DNA from 3 places in the Bacillus sp. NEAU-Y102 genome. Region 3 is predicted to be linked to each of the others. Evidence: riboswitches for the same ligand, from Rfam matches in the RefSeq annotation. Region 3 holds a riboswitch; each other region holds the start of a gene.

Region 1 (3,288 bases), on a different contig from region 3:
ATATCAAACTCTGCATTTTCCAATGGTTTTTCACCATTTTCCGAATCAATTTTCTTTACTTCAATTTGACCCTTTTGCATAGTATTTTTAATTTCAATTGTTTTTGTTTCTCCAGCTTGAAGTGTAACCTCTACTGGGCTTGTTAATTTTTGATATCCTTCTGGTGCTACTGTTTCATAAATTTTATACGTCCCAGGAGCTAAAGTTTGAGGTACTGAAAAACCTTTTTCGTCCGTTTTTAGTTTTGCAACAACTTCATTTGCACTATTTCGAACTTCAAATTCGGCACCTTTTAACCCTTTATTCGGATTCTCAGAATCTGTTTTATGAATCAATACTGTACCATCTTTTGGAGCTTCAGGCGGCGTAATAGTTACTTCTTTTGATGTTAATGTTTTATCATCAAAATGCAATTCCGCTTTATTAGGAATCTTCTTATCTACGTAAGAAGATAAGTCTGCATTATTTTTTATTTTCGCCTTGATACTGAGATTGATTATCTGGTCTTCATATGACTTATAGTCAAAACTCTCACCAAAAGTAAATGTTACTTCACTTCTTTGTTTATCTATATTTAACGTTCCTTTAGAAGTAATATCTTGGCCATTTTGATCATACACTTTTGCCTCTAATACTTCTAAAACATCTTCTAAATCATCACTAATTACCATAGATGTGTATTTAGGAGGATCGTTCGGTATATGTGTACCAACTTGGTATTGAATAACTTGATCCATTTGTGTTAACTGCTCATTCTCTACAAGCTTGCCATTCTCATCAACTATATTTTTTTCAATGCTAGGTGGATTATTGTCACCTGAACCGGATCCTCCTCCACCACTTACAAATACTTGTCCTACTTTTTCTTCAGTTTTAATATTTTTACCTTCTAATTTCACAGTATTTTTATGAGGCTTTGCAGCAGGATTTGTAACCTTTGTTTTATATCTTAAAATATAACCTTTTGAACTGTCTGGAAACTCAATTGTAAATCCAGTCTTCGTTGCATTTATTTTAATGTTAGATAAATCTGCTGGCTTAATATTTGTTGGTGCATAACCATCTTCAAATACAGCCTCTTCTAATACTACGCTGTCTGTAATTAACTCATGCCCAGGTCCTAATGTATCTGTTAATTTAAGATCTTGCATTTCTGTTCCAGTTGCATTTACGTATACAAGCCAATCAGCAATTGAAGGATCTTCTTGATTATAAGAACCCCATTTCAATAAATTTTCCGTATTGGGCTGTGGCTTCGGTCTCTCTGTCGTATTATTTACACTTACTTCTTTATTGACGATTTGACCATCAACGTTAAATTCTAATGGAATTTCTTTAACACCATCATATGCTTCTAGACCAAAGTAGAATTCTACGAATAAAGAGCCTTTAATGTTATTCTTTCCTTCTACGTAATCACCCATAGTACACGTTAATAGACCCTTTTTCATCTCACATGTACCAACTGTTTTTCCTTCAGCATCTTTTAAAGGAAAACTCATATTCATAAGGTCTTTTCGAAACTCTTTTGGCATATCAATTGTGAATTGATCTCCACTTTTTATTTTTTCTTTAGCTGACCACTTCACTTCTACTTTCATACCATCTGAGGCTTGATACGGTTCAGATGTCGTGCCATCAGTACGGGAAATATTAATTTCGTCCACTGGACTTTTCATCACAGCAGCTTGAATAACTGGAGCCCACACATTCAGCACTGAAAATAATACTAGAAAAACTAATGAAACCATTGAAATATGCCTTTTAGTACTTTTCATTTGCATAGTTCCCTCCTATTTTTTTATATTTATATAACAAAAAAAGACCGTCCGGTTGCATCAAAAATGTGCAACCAGACGATCTTAGTAACCAATATGTATTACCGTAGACTCTAAGCTTTGCGGCCTATCCTTTCGAATAGTGTGCTAAAAATATCTTTTATTCTTTTTTTGTTTCATTTTCCTCTTAAACCAAATATTACTATACCGTCTGGACGGTTATAATTCAATACTCTATAAAATTGTTCTATTTTTCTAATAAAAAAAACAATTCACCACTACATTAAATAAGTAATGGTGAATTGTTTTCGCATTATATAGTTCGTATATTCTATTTATACGAATTATCAATAAGAGCTTGAATCACTTTTTCTCTTAACTCGGGGCTTAGTCTGCCAACCCCTAAATATTCCGAATACCATAATCCATCTGCTGCTAATCTAATAATTGTTGCACAAACTGAATCTATCTCATCGTTTTCTATATTCTTTTGCAGTTGCTGAAATGATTGTTGTAATGGCTCAAGTAATTCAGGTTTTAACATGAATGCTGCCATCATACTACTAGACAACTCTTCTGTTCTTCTCTCATTACTTAATCTTTCCTCTACAAAAGAGCGAACCCATCTCCCTTTCCTCTCTGAGTCTTCCGCTACTTTATTGTAAATAGCGCCCTCATAATCCTCTATCCCTCTGACTATCATACCTTCTATTAAAGCTTCTTTATTTGCAAAGTGATACAATAATCCACCTTTACTTACACCCGCCTCTTTTGCCACTGCTTCTAAGGTTAATTTAGCAACCCCTTTACATTGCACAATTTGAGAAGCGGCCGCCAAAATCTTTTGCCGCGTTATGCTGATACTCATTCCTTTTTAAAACCCCATTTCTACTAAATTTATATAAATACGAATCTTATTTTTAATATTGTTGATTACTACTAAGTATTTTCTTTATACAACAAAAGCTTCATTACCTTTGAATTTTTAGTTACTTATTCTATTAAAAATTTCCATATCATTCAATATGATAACATTAAATACACAAAGTCGACTATACATCTATACTTTTGTATTCATTCCTAATATATCCATCAATAAAATTTACCGATGTAGTCCTCCTTATTACTTTATAAGACGGCAGTAATTCTTTCAGCATTAAATAAAAAATGTTATTACTCCCATCGAATCGAGTAATAACATTTTACTTAACAAATTCGCGGCCAACTAGCATCCTTCACATCTTCACTAGTCGGTTTTCTAACTGATCCAATAAAGTGAAACTTTATATCCGCAACATGGACAGGTGTATTTCATTTTGTCACTCCATTATTAACTTGTTTTCCCATATATTCCGACTCACAAAGAATGTAACAGCACAAATCATAGTTATCCCTATGAAAAATGTATTAGAATCTTCATATGTAGTTGGAATGCCTACCGTTACGAAAACAATACTAAAAGCTAAAAATAGATATAATAATAAAGATATAATATAGCTTAGTTTAAATC
Region 2 (3,288 bases), on a different contig from region 3:
AATGAATAGTGCGATGGCAAATAGCCAAGGTGCACTTGTTACTAAATGCTGAATGGATCCTTGAATCATATTTAAGTTTCCATTAAAGAAAGTATCTCCCATCCAAGCGATACCGAAAATAGCAACAACTGCTGTTGCTCCTGCTTTAAAGACGTTACCAGACACAATGCTTTCTACATTTGGTTTACAGAAAATAATAATAAGAGCCGCGATAGTTAACATAACCATCTCAATTGTGTTCGGCATGGAAAGACGGGCTAACTTCCCATCAACTATCCATCCTGGACGAAGTGCTTCAAATGAACCAAGAAGTACAACAAGGAAGGTTCCTACAAGGAAAAGGATAACTGATAATTTTGCGCCCTTTACACCTACAAATTCTTTTTTCTCTTCAAGCTTAGGAATCATTCCTTCTTTTAATCGTTTTAAGTATTCAGGGTCTTCATTTAATTCTTTTCCCATCTTACTAGCAACGAATGCTGCTAACATACAAGCAATGAAAGTAGAAGGAATACTCACTTTTAAAATATCTAATAAAGTGATTTTATAGTCAGCTAACATTGCTAAAAGAGCAACTGTGGCAGCTGAAATTGGGCTAGCTGTAATTGCTTGTTGAGAAGCGATTACGGCAATCGACATTGGGCGTTCCGGTCTAATCCCTGATTCACGAGAGACTTCTGCAATAACAGGAAGTACAGAATAGGCAACGTGACCAGTACCTGCACATAGTGTGAATAAATAAGTAACAATTGGAGCAAAAAAAGTAATACGCTTTGGATTTTTTCGTAATGCTTTTTCAGCTAGGTGAACAAGATAGTCCATTCCTCCAGCAGCTTGCAAAGCACCAGCGGCTGTAATTACTGCCAAAATCATAAGCATTACATCGATAGGAGGCGCGGTCGGTTGTAAGTGGAAGACAAAAACGAGTATTGCCATACCAACTCCACCCATTACTCCTAAACCAACTCCGCCTAGGCGTGCACCAATAAAAATACAGAGTAACAAGGTAAGAAATTGTAGCCAAAACATGATAAACTACCTCCGAAATTCATTAGTTAAGATATATTCGAATAGTTTAATTTGAATGAAAATTAAATAAATACCCGAAGAAATCCTTGTTATTTATACATTTTTTATTATATAACACAAAAAAAGTAACATTCACGTACTTTTTGAAATTATTTCGAAAAAGCAATTCTTTAAAAATTTGTATTTATATCTCTAAATAAGTAGACATTTTGATTTATATGTTGTAACCTTTGATAGAGAATATATGATTCTCATAGAACTCCCATATCGTTCAACTCGTTCAGCGAGAAAGGCAAACTGATGGAAACATGAGGACGCAAAACTACAGGAGCTAAGGTCGAAAGGCTATGCTAGCCAGTTACCGGACGGATAGGGTTGGTCTTGGCCAATGCTTTTACATTGGCTTTTTTTTATTCTCGAACATATTGAGAAACATCTTTAAACAAAATATTCATATATTTTGTTTTTTTATTTAGTATCATTAAGGAAGGTGGATATTAATGAAAAAATATTGGCATAAGTTATCGTTCCTTCAAAAGAACGTCTTATTAACCGTATTAGTTATTTTGACACTTGTTGGAAGTATGGGCGCGTTAAGTTTCAACATGTTTCAAAATAGTATGATGTCTTTATTTGAAAGACAGTCTATTGAAACAGGAGAAATAGTGTTGAAAAAATTGGATGTAGAATTAGTTAGAGACATGGCGAAAGATCCTACAGCCGAAAAAGTGAAAAAAGAAAAGTTAACAGAGAAATTAGATGAAGTGTCAAAAGAATTGAAAAGTGTTGGACAAACGTATGTTACAGGAGCAAAACCGAATGAAAAGCGGGAATTACAACTCGTTGGTTTGACTACAGAGTTAACAAATGCATTCCCTATAAAGCCGGGAGATTATTATGAACAACCCGCTCATTGGATGAAGGCATACGATAAGGTCATTGATACGAAAAAGGCCCAAATGACAGAAGTATATGAAGATGAAATAGGTTCGTGGGTGACAATATTAGAACCAATTACAGATGGAGAAAACAATATTGTTGCAATTATTGCGGCTGACTTAGATGCTTCCATTGTTCCTATTACAAAAGAGAAGTTTATGATACAGGGCTTACTCTTTATCATTATTTCATTAGCAATTGCGACTATTACTCAATTCTTTATCGTGCGTCACTCGCTAGCTCCATTAAAAGATTTACGAGAAGGATTACGTAAAATTGGTGAAGGTGATTTAAGTATTAAATTAAAAGAAAGACCAGATGATATTGGAATTATTAATGTTTATTTCAATAACACGATTGAAAAATTTAAAGGGATTATAGATAAAGTAAGGCAAACTGCTGAGCAAGTTTCTTCTTCTTCACAAGAATTGTCGGCGAGTACAGAGGAAAACAGTATGGCAGTTCAAGAGATTGCAAGTTCTATTGAAGGTTTAAGAGTAGGGGCACAGTCTCAAAAAACTTCAGTACAACAATGTTTAGGAATTGTACATGGAATGGAAGATAAGGTAGAAGAGATAACTGGGGCTGCAAAACAAGTTGCGGTTGCTTCTGAAGGTATGGAGCAACATTCAATTGAAGGTAATGAAGTGATTGGACAAATTATTAATCAAATGAGTTTAATCCAAAATGCAGTACAGGATTTATCTTCCATCATTTATTCGTTAGAAACAAGGTCAAAAGAAATTAGTGATATCGTAACTGTAATTACAGGTATTTCAAATCAAACAAATTTATTAGCTTTAAATGCTTCTATTGAGGCTTCACGTGCTGGAGCAGCTGGAAGAGGGTTTGCAGTTGTTGCTGATGAAGTACGAAAATTAGCAGAACAAACTGAAGCGTCTGCAAAAGATATAGCGAAATTAATTGGTGAAACACAAGCTGAGACAGAAGATGCTGTAGTTTCAATGCAAAAAGGTTCAAAAGAAGTAGAAACTGGAATTTCACTTGTTCAAAGTAGTGGAGATTTCTTTGAAAAAATTTCAAAATCAGCGCAATCTGTTACAGATCAAGTAAAAGCTGTCTCTGGTAATTCGAGTGACATTTTACAAAATAGCCAGAATATTGTTCAAGTCGTAAATGAATTATCACATATTGCAAATACTTATGCCAACAGCAGTAGTAATGTTGAAGAAAGCATGAAAGAGCAAGAAATATCAGTACAAGATATTGCAGAATTAGCGACTTCTTTAAGTTGGCTTTCTCAGGAATTACAAGAGCTAATTGGTGAGTTTAAAAGTGAATAAGAAGAAAGATCAATTC
Region 3 (3,288 bases):
TCTAATTGGCTATAATGTATTAGATTGTATCCACAACATTATGATTTATTATGGTAGCGATGCGGAATTTGACGGTGGAAATATAGTAGAAGTATTTTTTATTTTGTTTGCACCAATCTTTGTGAATAAAAGATATTTCTGGTTAGTTCCAGCGATACTTGTCGGGAAGTACGCTTTTACAGGAATCATTATTCAATCTTCTCTCGTTTTAATCCCAATGGCATTATATAGTGTATTTACTATTATATGTTGGATTATATTTTTGAGGGTTCAGTCTTACGTTCGTACGCTTGAGATGATGGACAAAGAAATAAAACAAACAGAAAAACTAGCAGCTGTTGGAAAGATGGCAACGGTTATTGGTTATAAGATTAGAAGACCTTTAGCAAACTTAAAAAAACTTGTGAATAAACAAGCAGACAAGCATCCAGAGGATAAAATTTATAGTGATATTATGAAACAAGAAGTAGATCGGATTCATATAATTGCTACAGAACTTAGTGGATTTGAGAAATCTAAATCACTAGAATCAGAAACTCATAACATACAAGAAATTATCTCTTATGTTATTCGAGTTATGGAAAAGCCTGCTTTAAAACAAGGAGTCCACATACAAGGTATTTACAGTAAAGACTTACCATCAATTACATGTGATGAAAAACGATTAAAACAGGTCTTTTTTAATTTAATTAAAAATGCAATTGAAGCAATGTCAGTTGGCGGAACAATTACGATTAAAGTTACTGTAAAAGAAGGAATCATCGTTCAAGTGAAAGATGAGGGATGCGGCATTCCGAAAGATAAAATTCCAAAGTTAAACGAAGCCTTTTATACAACGAAAGAAACAGGAACTGGTCTAGGTTTAGTAGTTACAGAAAAAATTATTAAAGATCACAACGGTAAAATGAGTTTTGAAAGTGAAGTTGGGGCTGGAACGACGGTTGAGGTTATGTTACCACTGCATTAACTACAAAAAACATCACTTATTTGGAAGTGATGTTTTTTTATTTTATCCCGCTATTTGCCGGGCAGCCCGATTGGTGAGGGCTGATTAAAGTTTCACTTTATCTATAAAGAATGTATGATGTGTTTTTAATATCAAAATGTTTTTTGAAAGTTTTCATTATGGATTTTCCGGGGGGAATTTAGACTATAAAAATTAATTATTTTTTTCTAAAAAAACTATTTTCTTTTTTGGGTTTTAATGGTATATTCAAAACACGATAAATAAATTCCTATATTTGGCACACTATTCGAAAGGATAGGTCGCAAAGCTAAGAGTCTAAAGTAATGAAAATTACTATGATAGTCTGGTTGCAGTTTGGATTTTCACACATAGTTGTATGTATGAAAATCGAAGAGGCAACTGGACTTTTTGTTTTCTCAAAAAAAAATAAATGGGCACACTGTTCGAAAGAATAGGTCGCAAAGCTAAGAGTCTAAGGTAATAAAAATTACTATGATAGTCTGGTTGCAGTTTGGATTTTCACACATAGTTGTGTGTATGAAAATCGAAGAGGCAACTGGACTTTTTGTTGTCTCAAAAAAAATAAATAGGCACACTGTTCGAAAGGATAGGTCGCAAAGCTAAGAGTCTAAGGTAATGAAAATTACTATGATAGTCTGGTTGCAGTTTGGATTTTCACACATGTTGTGATATATGAAAATCGAAAAGGCAACCAGGCTTTTTATTTTTTCAGAATACACATTATGATTGTAAATTTAGTCGATTAATACATTTAATGTTCAGAATATTCGGTACATAAAAAGCGAGGGAGGGAAGTATATTGCAAAATCAAATAGGGAAATTTGGGCGTATACTTCTCGCTGGAGGAATATTATTTACACAAGTTGGTGTGCTAGACTACTCTGCAACGAAAGTTTATGCGGTTACAAATGACGAGCAAGGACGTTTAATCGTTCATATGGATAAACAAGAAATAAAAGTTGATGAAAATGTAGTATTAAAGATTACAAATACAAATAAACAAGATGCTAATATCGAGCTGAAATTATCTAATGAACAGCTCTTTAATGAAGAAGAAACGAAAAAAATGAATGAAAATAATAAAGCGATTCAAAACATTTCAGTAACAGAAGATCACATTGTAAAAATTGAAAAGAATGAACAAAGTAATTCTATCGGTGACGTATATGTAGTCATTCAAATGAAAAAAGCTGGAGAGTACAAATTTGAACCGATAGTGAAGTTTGAAGGGAATGAAAAGAAAATTGAATCTCCTTCTCTACATGTTGTAGAGAAAAAAGAGGCTTTAAATGTAGCTATTTCTGATGAAAATCCAAAGGCTTCAGAGGAAGTTGTGAAAAAAAAAAATGAAAAAGTAAAAGTATCGGAAGAAAATAAAAAACAAGAAATAAATCCTACTAATGCTGAAGTTCCAAAAGAAACGAAGACTTTAGAGAAAGAAAAGGTTAATGAAGAACTCGTATCAAAGGAAAATGAATTAAAAGAGAGCAATAAGGTAAACGAAAATAATCAGGAATTACCTGCTATTCAAGCTGAGAAGGTATTAAAGAGCCAATCTCTACTAGCTGCTAGTCCTGTTACAAGTATTCTTAGATATCCAAATGTAAAGGTAATAAATAATAGAACAGGTGAAGGGCCTTCTATCCCGGGTAAATATGCTTTTAGATTTGTTTGGAGCCCACAAGTAACATATGAGGTAAAGGGTAGTAGCAATGACAGAACTGGTCAAAGTCAATATACATTTAGAAATTCAAATAGAGAACAGTACGTATTAGTAAAAAAAGCTGGTGAATATCAAGGGAAATGGATTGATGTCCGTATTAATATTCACTCTATGACAGCTTCATCTGTAGATGTTAAAACACCAATAACTAAAGGTGATGCAAAAAACTTTTTACAATTATATGGGAACGGAAGGTCAGGCCAAACTTATAATGCTTCCTTTGAATTTTATGAACACGGAACAAGTAAAAAAGTACCATTAACGGCAATGTGGAATTTCAAAAGGATAAATAGTTATAAAAATGTAACGTTACGTAATGATGGTAGTCATTTAACGAATTTATACGTGTATGATACGAGTTCAATTAGGTATCAAGACAAAGGGAATAATAAAATAGAGTTTTCTGGAACAGCAGGCCCAGTAGCTACTCCAGAAGCAGATATGACAATTACATTTGATAATTTAACAGAATTACCGCTAGAAGTTAGATTAAATGCTTCAGGTGTTAATGTATCATACGACCAATTAGCGATTGCACAAATTGAAATTCCAGCTCCAAGTGTAATAGGAGATATCG

Evidence for each region. Region 3 has a riboswitch for cyclic di-GMP ahead of ACYFX0_RS11765 (WxL domain-containing protein). Riboswitches for the same ligand answer to the same signal wherever they lie in the genome.
Region 1: it holds a riboswitch for cyclic di-GMP, as region 3 does, so the genes downstream of both, ACYFX0_RS08740 (SpaA isopeptide-forming pilin-related protein) here and ACYFX0_RS11765 (WxL domain-containing protein) in region 3, are expected to answer to the same signal.
Region 2: it holds a riboswitch for cyclic di-GMP, as region 3 does, so the genes downstream of both, ACYFX0_RS22230 (methyl-accepting chemotaxis protein) here and ACYFX0_RS11765 (WxL domain-containing protein) in region 3, are expected to answer to the same signal.

The regions. Positions count from the first base shown of each region.
Region 1 covers NZ_JBTWFK010000002.1:448,808-452,095, forward strand. The annotation lists gene ACYFX0_RS08740 (SpaA isopeptide-forming pilin-related protein) at 1-1,784, opposite strand, end outside; cyclic di-GMP riboswitch class I at 1,845-1,937, opposite strand; gene ACYFX0_RS08745 (TetR/AcrR family transcriptional regulator) at 2,110-2,646, opposite strand; gene ACYFX0_RS08750 (hypothetical protein) at 3,098-3,288, opposite strand, start outside.
Region 2 covers NZ_JBTWFK010000009.1:108,993-112,280, forward strand. The annotation lists gene ACYFX0_RS22225 (anaerobic C4-dicarboxylate transporter family protein) at 1-1,029, opposite strand, end outside; cyclic di-GMP riboswitch class I at 1,311-1,395, shown strand; gene ACYFX0_RS22230 (methyl-accepting chemotaxis protein) at 1,530-3,272, shown strand.
Region 3 covers NZ_JBTWFK010000003.1:448,273-451,560, reverse strand. The annotation lists gene ACYFX0_RS11770 (ATP-binding protein) at 1-967, shown strand, start outside; cyclic di-GMP riboswitch class I at 1,234-1,322, shown strand; cyclic di-GMP riboswitch class I at 1,391-1,479, shown strand; cyclic di-GMP riboswitch class I at 1,547-1,635, shown strand; gene ACYFX0_RS11765 (WxL domain-containing protein) at 1,788-3,288, shown strand, end outside.